Regions from separate parts of the Bacillus sp. NEAU-Y102 genome, predicted to be linked through region 2. Evidence: a T-box and tRNA genes for the amino acid it is inferred to sense, from the RefSeq annotation. Region 2 holds a T-box; the other holds one or more tRNA genes.
The links. A T-box is a leader RNA that pairs with one kind of tRNA and senses whether it is charged. The one in region 2 lies ahead of ACYFX0_RS10115 (valine--tRNA ligase), so its partner is inferred to be a tRNA-Val.
Positions count from the first base shown of each region.

Region 1: it encodes a tRNA-Val, which carries the amino acid that the T-box ahead of ACYFX0_RS10115 (valine--tRNA ligase) is inferred to sense. The anticodon was not compared.

Region 1 is NZ_JBTWFK010000002.1:257,458-265,702, reverse strand. It holds gene odhA (2-oxoglutarate dehydrogenase E1 component) at 1-562, opposite strand, end outside; gene ACYFX0_RS07830 (helix-turn-helix transcriptional regulator) at 1,386-1,595, shown strand; gene ACYFX0_RS07825 (hypothetical protein) at 1,598-1,975, shown strand; gene ACYFX0_RS07820 (DUF3976 domain-containing protein) at 2,004-2,186, shown strand; gene ACYFX0_RS07815 (hypothetical protein) at 2,319-2,681, shown strand; gene ACYFX0_RS07810 (hypothetical protein) at 2,721-2,960, shown strand; gene ACYFX0_RS07805 (hypothetical protein) at 3,042-3,587, shown strand; gene ACYFX0_RS07800 (hypothetical protein) at 3,746-4,342, shown strand; tRNA gene ACYFX0_RS07795 (tRNA-Val) at 4,406-4,478, opposite strand; gene ACYFX0_RS07790 (hypothetical protein) at 4,749-5,216, opposite strand; gene ACYFX0_RS07785 (hypothetical protein) at 5,823-6,038, opposite strand; partial or broken gene ACYFX0_RS07780 (class I SAM-dependent methyltransferase) at 6,117-6,482, opposite strand; gene ACYFX0_RS07775 (hypothetical protein) at 6,882-7,109, shown strand; gene ACYFX0_RS07770 (D-alanyl-D-alanine carboxypeptidase family protein) at 7,262-8,245, shown strand, end outside.
Region 2 is NZ_JBTWFK010000003.1:138,186-146,430, reverse strand. It holds gene spoVID (stage VI sporulation protein D) at 1-824, shown strand, start outside; gene ysxE (spore coat protein YsxE) at 859-1,884, shown strand; T-box leader at 2,100-2,331, shown strand; gene ACYFX0_RS10115 (valine--tRNA ligase) at 2,370-5,015, shown strand; gene ACYFX0_RS10110 (bifunctional folylpolyglutamate synthase/dihydrofolate synthase) at 5,109-6,410, shown strand; gene ACYFX0_RS10105 (hypothetical protein) at 6,575-7,525, shown strand; gene ACYFX0_RS10100 (Maf family protein) at 7,758-8,245, shown strand, end outside.

The DNA of each region.
Region 1 (8,245 bases), on a different contig from region 2:
TATTTGATAGTGGTTGACGCAATGAATTTGATTCCACCATTTGATGCAACCACGTGCGTTCTTCACTATCTTGTATATGAGAAAATTCATAAGCTAAAGATTTTGTATAAACGTCTTTTAATCTATGAATTACATCAAGTGCAGTGTGAATACCTTCTGGTGCATCTTGCCATACTGTTTTCGCTGGAATCGCTTTCAAGTCAGCATCGCTCAGTTCGTTCATTGCTTTCTCAAGAAGAGATTGTCCATTTGCAGCATCTTCCATCGGGTTGATGTGAGCCAACGTGTGCCCGAAAGAACGAATCTGCTCAACAAGTTGAACGACTTTAAGAATTTTTTCAATGTTACCTGTGTTTTGAGGAGAAAAATGTGTTGCTGTGTTGTCCCCTGTTACGACATCATCTTGAAACGAAGGAGCTCCAAAAATTTCAAAAAGCTCTTGTAATTCCGGATCAACAGAACCTGCTCCAGTTACGTAAAGATCATACTGTTCAATCACATAACCAAGGTTCGGACCGTGGAACTTGGCCCAAGGGTTTGTCGTTGTATTCTTCCTCGTCATTTGTTTAAACCTCCCAATGCATATAATCCTTTTCCATACAAAAGGTGCATTTTGCTCTTTTCAATAATTGATGAACCAATAATCAATGTAAATGTTTTCTTTACTCTTATGTTATTACAATAATTTACATAATACCAAACACTATTACTTATCTGTTTTGTAAAAAAACATTCACAATAACTTATCACCCAAGTTAATCTTTCACTTTATAAAGTAATTTTACAGAAAAATGGGGTGGATATATTTGGTATACCTACATTGAAAACTAGAATTGTTACATGTAAATATAAGTATAATCATTGGAATGTTTTGATAAAAGTTGATTCGAATTATGTATATTGAAATAATAAGCGCTTTCATAGATATTATACAACAATATAACGGAATATAGTATAAAAAATAAAAAATTATGAATTTACCATAAACTTTATTTCGATAGTGTTAAATATCGAAAGGAAAATGAAGGATTTCTACAAAAAAAGTGGTTAAACATAAAAAATGCTTTATAACCCGTTAGTTTCTATAAATATGCCAAAAAACACCGTAAAACAAATAACACATTGCATCTAATAAAGCAGAGAATGAAATATTTTAAAAGGATAAAACAAATATGAAGATATTAAATTTTTAAAAAAGTGAGGAGGAAATATAGTAACGATTACATACAGTGTTCCATGTTTTATTACAAAATAGACGTGCTGAAATCGAACAAGTTTCTTCTATATAAATAGAACGAAAACTGATTGAAATAAATGTAAAGGAACCTTGACGTAAAGTTTACTTTACATATATACTCGATATATGGAAGGAGGGAGAAATTTCCTTGGAAAATAAAATGGTCGAATACCGAAAGAAATTTGGACTATCTCAAGAAAAACTGGCCGAGAAACTCGGGGTTTCCAGACAAACCATTATCTCAATTGAAAAAGGGAAATACGATCCATCACTTCCGCTAGCATTTGAAATAGCAAAAACATTTCAGACAACGATAGAACATGTATTTATTTATGAAGGAAAAGAAGGGGAGGAGTAAGAATGAACTATTCACAAAAGTACTTTGTAATCATGGGAATTATCTTTCTATTTATGAGTGGATTTATGATATTAACAGGTATAATGACGCATTCTGCACCGCCGGCTATAACGTATCCATTGCTTGGGATGATGATTATGAGTTTCTGCCTAAGCTACTTACACCCACAATTTAAAGAAAAAGATGAGCGAATGAAACTCATTCGTTATAAAGGAATGTTTGTAACCTTTTTTGCATTAACAGTATATTATCTTCTTTTCTCTATTGGCTTAAACTTAAAAATACTTACACTATCTGCTACTGAATTATTGAATATACTTATGGCACTTACGATGAGTACCGTCTTTATCTCATTTGTTGTTTTGGCAAAAAGATATTAAGATGGAAGAGAGAAAGGAAGATTAACATATGCAAATGATGTATGCTTTTGGCATTGGGCTTGTATTATTTTTAGCCGTATTCTTATTTATTCGTAAAGATGTTCAAGGTGGGACATTAACGAAGCGAGGATTTTATAAATTAATCGGCTGTTTAGTTGTTATGCTTATAGCGATTATTGTAATGATCGTATTAATTAATCAGTCACTATAGAATGTAAAAACGGAACTTTACTTCGGTAAGGTTTTTCTTTATTATTAAACCTAAAAATTACCGATAAATCCATTTATTGTAAATAAATTGTGTTATATAATCCAATGAACTGATAGATAAGGAGTGTAGTATATGAATAAAAAAACTATCTTCTATTTATTAACTTGTATACTACTTGTAGCTAGTACTACTTATATAATATGTAACAAAAGAGAACAAGTGCCACCTATATTAGTATGGGACGAACAAGAATACTATGTTACGAATGAACCTGCCAAAGTAGAAGAAGTTGGGCAAAAACTTGGCGAAGTAACAAAGAAAATTAAAACAAGTAAAAACCCTACTAAAAATAGAGAATCTAATACATTACAAGAGAAAACAGAAGTGTTTACAATGATTGAGGAAGAAAAAAGTGAATATCCGCCTTTAATCATAAAGGAAGCTTATAGTGATGAATATAGGGTAGTGAGGCCGATGTTGAAGCAAGTATTATGATGAAAAGGGGATTCATATGCAGAAAGAAACTGCGTATCTATGGTTGTTAAGAAAAACTTTTTCCTTTGCTTTATTTTGCCTCCTATCGGTGCAATTTACATTGTAATGAATAGAGGGGCACTACAAAAGAGAGACTTCATTTTATATTTATTATTTGCTGCTATTAATATATCACTTTGGTTATCGCTTATGATCTTTGATTGGAGTATGTGGATGGTGGCGGGGCATTATATAATTGGAGCAATTGTTATTGTTTTTTTTAATATAAATAAGAGATAATCCAGCAACCTTAAAGTTGCTGGGTTTTATTTTGCTATTTATAATGAAGAAACAAATTTTGAATAGAGAGTAGTGGGCGTTATGAGATGGAAAGTAGGAACGTTTGAAAAAATAGAAACGAATGACTCATCTATTGAGAAACTCATACATACATTTAAGGAACAAAACGTAAATGGCGGAGCGGTTATAAGCTGTTTTAAAGTACATAACGAAAATTTTTTCAAAGAAATACCATATTGGAAAGATGGACACGAGCACTTCTTTAGAAGAATCTTTAACTCTTTAGATATAATCAATAGCTTAGAAGAGTTAAAAATACATACGTCAGAAAAATATAAGTTGCATTTTAAAGAGAAATGGGCAGTCATGCTTGATGGTAGCATTGCCGCTCAAATTTTGTCGGGCGGAGCATATGAAGGATTTAAGGAACGACCAGTTATCGCAAAACAATTAGCAGTGAATGTATGTCAATATATGTTCCAAGATCGCTATGAAGATATTAAAGTGTTCGAAAGCTATTGCCCTTGGACAGATTGGTTTTACGATGTTGCATGGGATGTTACTTGGGTGGTGTTAGATAGTAGGGAGCGTAAAATGTGGTTCATTTGTGCTACGGATACGGATTGATAGATAAAGAGCCTTGTAGGAATGCTGCAAGGCTCTTTATCTATTGGGATTGAATAGAAAAAGAATCATATAAATGATATACTAAAAAATGTTTGTAATGTCAGTTTCATACTATTATATAATGCTGACTTACTAGAAAAGATAAGAGGAGAATGAGCGTGCAAAAGATAAAGAAATTATTACTGTTAATGATGGTAGTAGGATTAACAGTAGGTGTTTTAGCAGGGTGTGCAAATCCGAAAGATACGACAGAAGAATTTTTAACAGCGATACAAAAAGGTGATATAGAAAAGGCTCGTACATTTGTTGAGAGTGACAAGGAATTTAATAAACTAAATGAAAAAACAGATGATGCTGAGGCAAAAGCAATGCTGAGTGCAATTACGAAAAACTTTAAATTTGAAAAGCTAGAAGAAGTATCGAAAAAGGATGACAAAGCAGAAGTGAAAGTGAAAATTACATCTGCAGATCTATCCGTTGCTGTAACAAAAGCAGTGGGAGAAGTTATGCCAATGGCGTTCGCTAGTGCCTTTAGTGAAGACAAAGAACAATCTGAAAAAGCAATCGAAAAAACAATGACATCAACTATCGTCAAAAACTTAGCAGATAAAGATGCAGCAATGGCAACTCGCGAAGTTACATTGAACTTAAAGAAAGACAAAGATGGCGACTATAAAATCGTTGCTGACGATAACTTGAAAGAAGTATTGTTTGCAAATGCGAAGTCTTTGGAGAAGATGTTTGGTGGGAAGTAATTGAATTAGATAAAAAAGAGACGCCATATCACGTAGAAGGTTGATATGGTGTCTCTTTTTTTATGACCCCGGAGAGGTTCGAACTCACGACCTCCACCCTGTCAAGGTGGCACTCTCCCTGCTGAGCTACGGGATCCCAACTATAAATATTACCACCAGCAATGTGTTTTCATTTCATTCGTGTAATCGGAGAATTTGTATAATTTGTTGAATATTGTAACATTTAATGTATTCTTATAATAACAATAAATTTCAATAGTGTAAAGATGTAATTTTCTGAATATTATCATTCCAATTTTTATATAAAAAAATAAGCCCCGAAGAGCTTATTTTAATAATAATATCACCGCAATTATCAATGATATTATCAAAAATAAAATCATAAATAATGGAACTCAGTCATGAGCTATCGCCCTGTAACTGTCATTCCTGCTGTGTAAATTGTATCAATAGAACCGTCAGCGTCTTTTATTTCGACTTTATAACGATATGTTCCATCCTCATAAATATCATCGCCATATCCTGTGAAAGTTGCAATTTCATCATTGCTTCCAGCTGGGACCCATTGATTTTGCCAACGGAAGTTGGTTTCAAATTCTCCCCATCTATCGCCATATTTCTTTTCAAGGCTGACATTGTAATGAATTTCTTCCGCTCGGTCATTTGTAATTCTTGCAATTACGCTGTTACCAAAAGTAACTTGTGTAGAGTGTACCTGAACTGTAACACCGTTCACCGTTTCGCTAGGACCACAAATATAACGACAGAACTCGCTTGCTCCGTCAGCATGTGCCTTTGGTGTATCAATGTTCATAGCTGTTAAACCGCCTAAAGCTAAAGCTCCTGTTAATAATACTTTACTAAATGCTTTCACTTGAAATTCCCCCTAAGTTTATTCTCAATTCGTTCGATAGACGTCACATTAAGCAGTTTTATAACATTAATCTAATCGAACGCTTTTGTTCTCGAGTGTATTCGCTATGAATCTTTCATCCTGTAGTAATCTAATCTCTACATAAAATTTCATAGTTTTGATTCCATATATGTATCATAATTTACATAGAACAAATCTGTTAATAAGTTTTGGTTATTTACTTATCATACTTTTCTCTATTACCTTTTATTGGTAAAACGTTGGTTTTATTATATACCATTATTATCTATTTACAAGAGAAAATAATCCTGTATGCAAAAATGCATAATAAAAACCACTGCTTGTATTCTGAATTACAGAATACAAGCGGTGCTGAGTTTCAATTAATATTTGATTGGAACCTAATGCTAATTTTTTATGTTTAACAGTATACATATATCACTGTTTTTTAGTCATAATTGATAAATCTTGTTCAGAGGACGCTATTCCTGCTGGGCTACGGAATCTTCAAAAGGGAAAGTATAAGCGATTATGCTAGTAATGTATGAAGGGATAATGATAAGAAGAAAATTCAGTAAAAAGTAGTTTTTGAATGTAGCCGTTATATTATTTCCGGTATTTATCTAAAGGATTTTCATCGCTTAAATCAACAATTAAAGGGCATAAAAATAACAGTGGTAAAGCAGCGTTAGCTTGATGAAAAGTATCATTAGACATATATTGTCTTCCAAAACAATACGGACAATCTTTTTCAAATGTTATGAGAAGCGACCATACGTCTTTTACTTTCCACTTCGTTTTACAATACGTACAACGCGCCATTGAGTTCCTCCTCATTTTAAGGTGTTTTCTAATATATTCTACTTTATTGTACGAAAGTCATTTGAATTTGATGTGGAAAATTTCTGCATTCTCTTTAATAAGTGGACCAGTTAAATCTCTGCTATTCCAAACAAGTGCAACATTTGCTTTTTGTTTTAAAATTCGTTGGCATTCGATTTTGAAAGCTTCTTTATCAAACCAATGAAATGCTTGGGCAACAGTTACTAAATCTACACTATTTTCTTTTAAAGTGGTATTTTCAGCAGTTGCTTTTATGGATTGAAAACGAGAATATAGTTTTAACGATTGCTCAGCCACTTTCCTCATATCATCATTTGGCTCAACTCCAATAACATGTAAATCACTTTCAAGCAGCTGGCGGCTAAATATCCCCGTACCTGAACCAATATCGGCCTTGTCAGTAAAATTTTCTGTTATTTTCACACTACTACCTTCTTTCTTACAATATTATGTACAGAAATAGAAATTAAATATGAATTCCGGCATCAGTCTCTAAGCCTACAACTTAAGAGTCCAGCTAAATAAAAAGCCTCAGTTTCTTTATTCAAATATCCTTTATCCGTTTAGTATACTATTTTAGATAATATCTTCCAAAACACTAGAATGGCTTACTCAATTATGTTTTAAACTGTATGTTTTTATGAATTTATTTAATAATTTATGAGCAATTGTATGCCGTATTACGTTTACGTAGGTAAGAGATTTTCATTTTTACTATTTAAATTGGCCAATATATCCTTTTTACAATTTACTGAAAATCATGTATAACAGAGATACAAGATTATTTTATAAATATTCAGGAGTAGAGGGAGAAAAGTTGTAATGGTAAGAAAAACGTTCAAGATGCGCGTGTCTAGAAATAGAACGATTTCGATTAATGGATCGATTCTTGATGTGGATGTTACACATGATGAATTTTTACAAGAGTTTGTTGAGTGGGTTGATTCTAAAGGTTGGTCGTTTATGGGGATAACGGATGAGATTACGCCCGAGGAAGCTAGTCAAAAGTTAATAGATTCGTTGATTGATGAGAAGGATAAGAAAGAGTAATTCCTTCTTATTTTTATTGTATATTTATGTTCTTTATCGTAAAAATATGATATAGTAAAAAATAGTGAAAATTCTTCCAGTTTAATACAAATTACATATGATTGGTAGATATATTATTTTGTTAAGGGATTAAATGGAAAAGGGAGAGTCATATGGTAAATTTTAAGAAAATTTTGGTTTTTATTACAGTTATTTGTTTGTTTTTGTTGACACCTATGACATTGCGTGCTGAGACGAATATTGGAGTAAATCCAGAACAAGTTGCACCACCACCTGCGGAAGGACCAAATGTTTTTAGTCAGTTTGCAACGACAATTGATGCGAAAACAGGAGATGTTTTGTATGACAAAAACGCATATCACCGCGCATATCCTGCTAGTACGACGAAAGTGTTAACAGCGATTCTACTCATGGAGCATACAAAGCCAGAGGATCAATTTACATTTTCACAATTAGCATTAGATCAAGAGAAGAGTAATTATCAAATTGAGTTTCAACCTGGAGAGACAATTAATAGAAATACTGCGCTTATGATTTTAATGGTGCTGAGTGCGAATGATGTGTCGTATGCGATTGCGGAGCGGATTGGCGGGAGTGTTGAAAATTTCGCCAATATGATGAATGAGAAAGCGAAGCAATTAGGAGCGAGAGATAGTCACTTTGTAACACCGAATGGATTGCATGATCCGAATCATTATACGACGCCATATGATATGGCTATGATTACGAAAGGTGTGCAAAATTATCCTGAAATTTTACAAGCGATGAATACGAAAAGAACGACAGTTACGACGTCTAGGCAGACGGTGTCTATTTTTAATAAATCTAATTTTTTTGAAAATCCATATAGCATTGGCGGTAAGACAGGGTTTACGAATGAAGCGCGTAATACACTTGTTTTATTAAATGAGAAAGATGGAAATCGTATTATAAATGTAGTAATGGCTTCTCAAAGACCTGAAATTTATGAAGATTTGAAGCAGATGGCGGACTATTCTTTTGGTCAATTTGTGAAGCAAACTGTACTAGATAAACATAGTTGGCATCAAAAAACAACATATTTAAATAAAGATATTAATAGTGAACTTGAAAAAAGTGCAGAACTTATGCTTAAGAAAGATGAAGGGAAAAATGTG
Region 2 (8,245 bases):
TAGATTTAACGGGAGAGTATGTTGCAAGGCAAGATGATTCGGCGTATTCACTAAGAGAACTATCGCCAGCAAAGTCAATTGATTATGTAGAAACAAGGGAAGATGGGGTTAATGAACTTGTTCATTCCTTTCCGCTTGAAATATCAATTCCGAGAAATCGCGTGAAAGTAATTGAAGAACTATATGTATCAATTGAGGAATTTGATTATGAATTAAAGGAAAATGGTTGCTTACAATTATTAGCGGATATATCTATTACTGGTTTATGTGATGAAGAGAGAAGCGAGGATGAAGAAGAAACGGTGTATGCTGATTTAGAAGAAGATTCAGCGCAAGAGGATGAGAATAGACCGGCGCCCCATGTAGAAGAACCAACATACAAGGAATCAGATGAGTGGGAAGATTACGCATTTGAACCGTTCCAATTAGAGGAAAGAAAAGAGCAGGAATTAGAAGAAGAGAAAATAGAAGAACATGAATTTGTGGAACGTGAAGAGGAGCAAGAAACAACGCCGCAATTTGAATTGTTCGGACGAAAAGATTTCAAGAAAGAAAAAGCGAAAAAGCAGGAAGAACAAGAAGAAGAGTACTCACAGCGAGATGAAAATGCGCTTTATTTAACAAAACTATTTACGAAAGAACCGGAAGAGGAATTTACAAAGTTAAGAATGTATTTCGTACAAGAAGGGGATACAATTGAATCTATTGCAGACCGTTATGAAACATCGGTACAAAATTTGTACCGTGTCAATCAAACAGAAGATATATTTTTAAATACGGGGCAAATTATTTATATTCCCGTTTCAAGAGTAAAGGCGAAATAAAGAAGTTATGTTTTGAATAGAAAGGGTTATTCGTATGGATATTGAATTGCGAAATCACTATGAACCTATCGTGAGGCAATATAGATTGGATACGCAGCATATGGAAGAGCACGGAAATGTAATGAAAATTTATACGAATCAAGGTCCATATGCACTTAAGAAAATAGAAGGCAGAAAGTTAGAGCGGAATAACTTTCTGCATCATATTCAATATTTGAAGGAGAAAGGTTTTTCAAATTATGTACCTATATACCATGCGACGGATGGAAATTATATTTTAAGTGACGGGACGTATAATTATTATTTAATGCCTTGGTTAGAACGTGCAGAAGGAAATGGTGAGGACAATGATCAATACCATAAAATGTTTCAGACACTCGGAACGTTGCATCAAAAAACTGTGAAGGAAGAAACGTATACGGAAGAAGATTTAGAAAAACATTATACAACTATATCCAATCGCTGGGAAAATGATGGTGAGATGTTAGAAGAGTTTCTCGTAGAATCTGAATCAAAATGGTATATGTCCCCGCTTGAATTGCAATATTGTACGTACTATCATCATGTAATGAGAGCGCGTGAATTTGCAACGAAGCAATTAAATGAGTGGAACGATGCGATGAAAGAAAAAGATAAAACGCGTATTACTTTTGTACATGGTAACGTGTCACTTAATCATTTTTTATTTGACTATGAGCGGAATGGCTATTTTATTAGTTTGGAAAAATCGAAGTTTGCAACGCCTGTGCAAGATATAGTAGGTTTTTATTCACGGTCTTTAAACACATATCCGATCGCAAGAAGTGATCGGTTTGAATGGTTTCAAATGTATCAAAAAAATTTTCCGTTTACGAAAGAAGAGCAACTTCTCATGTTTGCTTATATGACGTACCCATCACAATTTATTCGACAAATCGGTTCGTATAGAAAAAGAAAAGATAATCGCAACGAGGAAAATGAATTGCTGGAAGTAAAGAGTTTGCAACAATCGCATTGGCTCGTTAACAATATAGAATATTTCCTATCACAATTACAAGCTGCCCAGCAAGGGAACGGGTAAAGTAAAACTTTAATCAGCGGGTGGCTCCAACCTAACTTCTTTGCTTCAGCTGAATTTTGAGGTGGGGTCTTATTGCCCGCAAATAGCGAGATAAAGAAGATAAGTAGAGAATGCTACTTATCTTTTTTGTGCGCCTGAAAATTCATAGACTTAAATTTATCTTGACGAATAAGGTTTCGTTTTTTACACTATTGTATATAATAATTAACAATCATATAAATGCCTTGAAGGGGAAGAGTATAACAAGAAACGTCTTCAGAGAGGAGAATCATTAGCTGGGAGATTCTCTAGATAGTTATGTTAGAAGGTAGCCCTGGAGCATCTTTTCTGAACGGAATAGTTCTCATTAGGAAAAGACGGATTTGTCCGTTATCAAATTAAGAGTATAAGCAAATTATGAATTTGTTTGTAAATAAAGGTGGTACCGCGATGTCCCTCGTCCTTTTTTGGATGAGGGACATTTTTTATTTTAAGGAGGGAAAATAATGTCAAACACGGAAAAGAATTTACCAACTAAATATGATCATATGTCCGTTGAAGAAGGCCTTTATCAGTGGTGGCTAGAAGGCAAATATTTTGAAGCAACAGGAGACGAGAAGAAACAACCTTATACAATTGTAATTCCACCTCCGAACGTAACTGGTAAGTTACACTTAGGTCATGCTTGGGATACAACTCTTCAAGATATTTTAACTCGTACGAAGCGTATGCAAGGATATGATGTATTATGGCTTCCAGGAATGGACCATGCTGGTATTGCAACACAAGCGAAAGTAGAAGGAAAACTTCGTGAAGAAGGTATTTCACGTTACGATCTTGGCCGTGAGAAATTCCTTCAAAAAGCTTGGGAATGGAAAGAAGAATACGCTTCTCACATTCGTCAACAATGGGGGAAAGTTGGTTTAGGACTAGACTATTCTCGCGAACGTTTCACATTAGACGAAGGTTTATCTGATGCGGTTAATAAAGTATTCGTTCAATTATACGAAAAAGGCTTAATTTACCGTGGTGAATATATTATCAACTGGGATCCAGCAACACGCACAGCTCTTTCTGATATTGAAGTAATTCATAAAGAAGTTCAAGGTGCATTCTACCATATGAACTATCCGTTAACAGACGGTTCAGGTCACATTCGTCTTGCTACAACTCGTCCAGAAACGATGCTTGGTGATACAGCAGTAGCAGTTCATCCAGAAGACGATCGTTACAAACATTTAATCGGAAAAACAGTTACACTTCCAATTGTAGGCCGTGAGATTCCGATTATTGCTGATGAGTACGTAGAAAAAGACTTCGGAACAGGTGTTGTAAAAATTACACCAGCTCATGACCCGAATGATTTTGAAGTAGGTAACCGTCATGACTTACCACGCATCTTAGTAATGAATGAAGATGGATCGATGAACGAAAAAGCTGGTAAGTATAACGGTATGGATCGTTTCGAATGCCGTAAAGCATTAGTGAAAGACTTACAAGAGGCTGGCGTATTAGTAGAAATCGAGCCTCATATGCATTCAGTAGGTCATAGTGAGCGTAGCGGTGCAGTAGTTGAGCCTTACTTATCAACACAATGGTTCGTAAAAATGGCTCCACTTGCAGAAAAAGCAGTAGCACTTCAACAAAAAGAAGAAGAAAAAGTAACGTTCGTACCAGAGCGTTTTGAAAACACATACTTACGCTGGATGGAAAACATTCATGACTGGTGTATTTCTCGTCAATTATGGTGGGGACACCGTATTCCAGCTTGGTATCATAAAGAAACTGGTGAGGTATACGTAGGTACAGAAGCACCAGCAGATATTGAAAACTGGAATCAAGATAATGACGTACTGGATACATGGTTCAGTTCAGCGCTATGGCCGTTCTCAACACTTGGTTGGCCGGATGAAGATTCAGCAGACTTTAAGCGCTACTATTCAACAGATGCATTAGTAACTGGTTATGACATCATCTTCTTCTGGGTATCTCGTATGATTTTCCAAGGTTTAGAGTTTACAGGCGAGCGTCCATTTAAAGATGTATTAATTCACGGTTTAGTTCGTGATGAGCAAGGTCGTAAGATGAGTAAATCTCTTGGTAACGGTATTGACCCAATGGATGTTATCGAGAAGTACGGTGCAGATGCAATGCGCTATTTCTTATCAACAGGAAGTGCACCAGGTCAAGATTTACGCTTCAGCATGGAGAAAGTAGAATCTACTTGGAACTTCATTAATAAAATTTGGAATGCATCACGCTTCGTATTAATGAACATGGATGATATGAAGTATGAAGAAATCGATTTAACTGGTGAAAAATCAGTTGCAGATAAGTGGATCTTAACTCGCTTAAACGAAACAATCGAAAGTGTAACACGTAACATGGATAAATATGAGTTCGGTGAAGCTGGACGTTCATTATACAACTTCATTTGGGACGATTTCTGTGACTGGTACATTGAAATGGCGAAGCTTCCACTATACGGTGAAGATGAAGCAGCTAAGAAAACAACTCGTTCTATTTTAGCTTACGTATTAGACCAAACAATGCGTCTATTACATCCATTCATGCCATTCGTAACAGAAAAAATTTGGAAACATTTACCACATGAAGGCGAATCTATTACAGTAGCTGCGTGGCCAACAGTTCGCGAGGATTTACAAGATACGGAAGCTGCGGCAGAAATGCACCTTCTAGTTGATATCATTCGCTCTGTTCGTAACATCCGTGCAGAAGTAAATACGCCAATGAGCAAAAAAGTTCAAATGCAAATTAAAGCAAAAGATGAGGCTGTACTTGCTCAACTTACGAAAAACAGCTCTTACATTGAGCGTTTCTGTAATCCAAGCGAATTAACAATTCAAACGGATTTACAAGCGCCAGAAAAAGCAATGACTGCAATCGTATCAGGTGCAGAGTTATTCTTACCATTAGCTGATCTTATCAATCTTGATGAAGAGAGAGCTCGTCTTGAGAAAGAACTTGAGAAGTTCGATAAAGAAGTAGAACGTGTACAGAAGAAACTTTCTAACCAAGGTTTCGTAGCGAAAGCTCCTGCGGCAGTTATTGAAGGAGAGCGTGCGAAAGAGCAAGATTACCTAGAAAAACGCGAAGCAGTTCGTCAACGTCTAGTAGATCTTGAAAAGTAAAAATGTTTTTAGAGACTCACTATATTGGTGAGTCTCTTTTCTTTGCGTATAATAGAACTATGAAAGTTGTCTTTTGAAAGGGGAAAAGCATACGTGATACATACATACGAAGAAGCGATAGGGTGGATTCATAGCCGATTGAAATTTGGAATTAAGCCAGGATTAGAAAGAATGAGATGGATGCTAGAAGAACTCGGAAATCCAGAGCGTCATATAAAATGTGTTCATCTTGCTGGTACAAATGGAAAAGGTTCAACGTTAACATATATGCGCTACATGTTAGAAGGCGCGAAATATAAGGTAGGAACGTTCACCTCTCCTTATATCGAAACATTTAATGAACGCATTAGTGTGAATGGGACACCAATTGCAGATGAAGAGATTACTGAACTTGTAAAGATGGTAAAACAAGTCGTGGAAAAACTAGATGAGACGGATTTAGGGGAAGCGACGGAGTTTGAAATTATTACTGTTATGGCAATTTGTTATTTCGGTAAAGTCAATTTCTGTGATGTTGTTTTATTTGAAACAGGGCTTGGTGGACGTTTTGATTCTACTAATGTTATACACCCTGTTCTCACGATTATTACGAATATCGGTCACGATCATATGCATATTTTAGGGAATACACTAGGAGAAATTGCATATGAAAAGGCGGGGATTATTAAATCTGGTGTGCCGGTAATTACTGGTGTGCAGGACGAAGAAGCTTTGGAAGTCATTCAAAATGTTGCAAAGGAAAACCATGCAAACCTATACGAACTTGACAAGCATTTTACAGCGTTACATAAGCAGTCTAAAGAAGATGGGGAACAGTTTGATTTTACTTGTCCTTTTGCCGCATTTGAAGATTTGCAAATCTCAATGAAAGGCATTCATCAAGTAGGAAATGCAGCGCTAGCACTTATGGCAGTCATGTATGTAAAAACATATCTATCATTTTTAATTGAGGAAGAGGAAATAAGAACGGGATTACGGGAAGCGTATTGGATTGGGCGCTTTGAAAAGCTGCAAAGTAACCCGGATATTATTATAGATGGTGCCCATAATCCAGAAGGTATTGAAAGCCTTGTGAAAACAGTAGAAGCGCATTACAAAGATAAAAATGTAATAGTTTTATTTACTGCCCTTGGTGATAAACAATTGCATAACATGGTAGGCCAATTAGAAACCATTGCAGATGAAATTATTTTTACAACATTCGCCTTTGATCGTGCTATCTCTGCTGATAAACTTGCATCATATTCACAAAAAGAATCAAAATTAGTTTTTGAAAATTGGAAAGAGGCAATTGATACAAAAGTTGAAATGATAGGAGAAAATGATGTTTTCATCATAACAGGTTCTCTTTATTTCATTTCTGAAGTTCGAAAATATATTCGCGAGAAAAACTAGATAGTCTTTGCTATCTAGTTTTTTGTTCTACAAATGAAGTCAAAAGCATACATATAAGATAAATATATAGGGTTATTTGGCGAATTTCTCTGACAAATATCTCGTTTTTTTGTGAAAGGAATATGATATGATGCGGACAACGATAAGAGGTGAGGTGTGAGTGTATGGACAAGCAATCACGAACGATCTCAGTGAAAGTGAATGGAACAGAAGCGAAGTATGAGGAAAAGAAGAAAGATGAATTTGAATGGATGGTAGTAGAAGGTGAACGACCGAGAAATGTTGTTCCGTTTCAAAAAGCGAAATCGATGTCTGTGGAAAAATACCGAAAGAAGTGGAGTAATACATTAATTGCAATCGTTGCAACCGCAATTATTATCGGTACGGCGTTTGGAATGGGGATGCTTCATTTACTCACCGGACAAGGAACGACAGGAGGAAGTGAAGTAACAGCTTCCAAGCCGACTGGGAATGGAGAATCAAAGGTGGGTGGAACGGCAGGACAAACATCAGAACCAAAAGAAGAAAAACAAAAAGCACAGGCAGGAGCGTCATTGGATCCGATGAAATTATTTTTTGTTCAAGGGGGGCTTTATTCTTCTGAAGAAAAGGGACGAGCAGCTCTTGAAGAATGGAAAGGCAATGGGGGCATTGGAGCTTTGAGACCGAGCGGGGATAAGTATGCAATAGTTGTTGGTATTGCTAGCGATGAACAGGCTATAAATCAATTAATGACTCAGTATAAAAATGATGGTGTCTCCGTTTTAAAAAAGAACTGGGATATAACAGATAAAGCGTTGCTGAAAGATGATAAAGAAGTAGGAACATTTTTAACAAAAGTGCAGCCATTATACACTCATTTAGCAAAATATGCTTCTAGTGTACAAGTTGGTGGAAAAAGCAGCGCAAAAGATATAGAAGCGATTGAAAAAGAATGGAAAGCGATTGAAAAAGAGGGGAAAAGTATGAAGCAAGAAGAAGCAAAGAAACTGTATATGTATACGTCGGTAGCTGTACAAACAGTAAAAGATGGGAAAATGGATAAGGAATCTTTGGTGAAATTAAATCAAGTTATTATTGATGGCCTACTTTCGTATGAAAAAATTGTTTCGTAGAAAGTGAAATGATAGGATAATAAAATGAGTAAGAAAGAAGTACATGTACTTCTTTCTTTTCTTTTGAATTTAGAGCAAAGTGCTTTCTCTATGAAAGGAATATAATCGTATGCAATAAAGAATTGTTATTTTAGTTAGAGAAATTAATATTTCTTTCATTTGTGGACAAACTATTCCTTTGATACGATTGATATAAATTGTTCTGCTTCATGTGAGAAAGGAAGGAGAAAATATGAAAAAAATAATTTTAGCTTCAGGATCACCTCGGAGGAAGGAATTGCTTGAGTTAGCTAGCATACCATTTGAAATCGTTGTAAGTGAAGTAGAGGAAACAATTGGTGCATATTCATCGCCTTCTGATATTGTAATGTCGCTTGCCTTGCAAAAAGCATCAGCGGTGGCAGAAAATAATAGTGATCACATTGTGTTAGGTGCAGATACAATTGTTACATATGAGTCGCGTATTCTTGGTAAGCCTTCTAATGAGGATCAGGCGAAAGAGATGTTACAATTACTATCAGGGAAAACACATGAAGTGTATACAGGTGTTGCGATTATATCAAAAGAAAAAACGGTTACTTTTTATGAGCGTACAGAAGTTACGTTTTGGGAGCTAACAGAAGAGGAAATTGATACATACGTCACGTCGAAAGAACCTCTTGATAAAGCCGGTAGTTATGGGATTCAAGGTAAAGGATCTATTTTCGTTCAAAATATTCA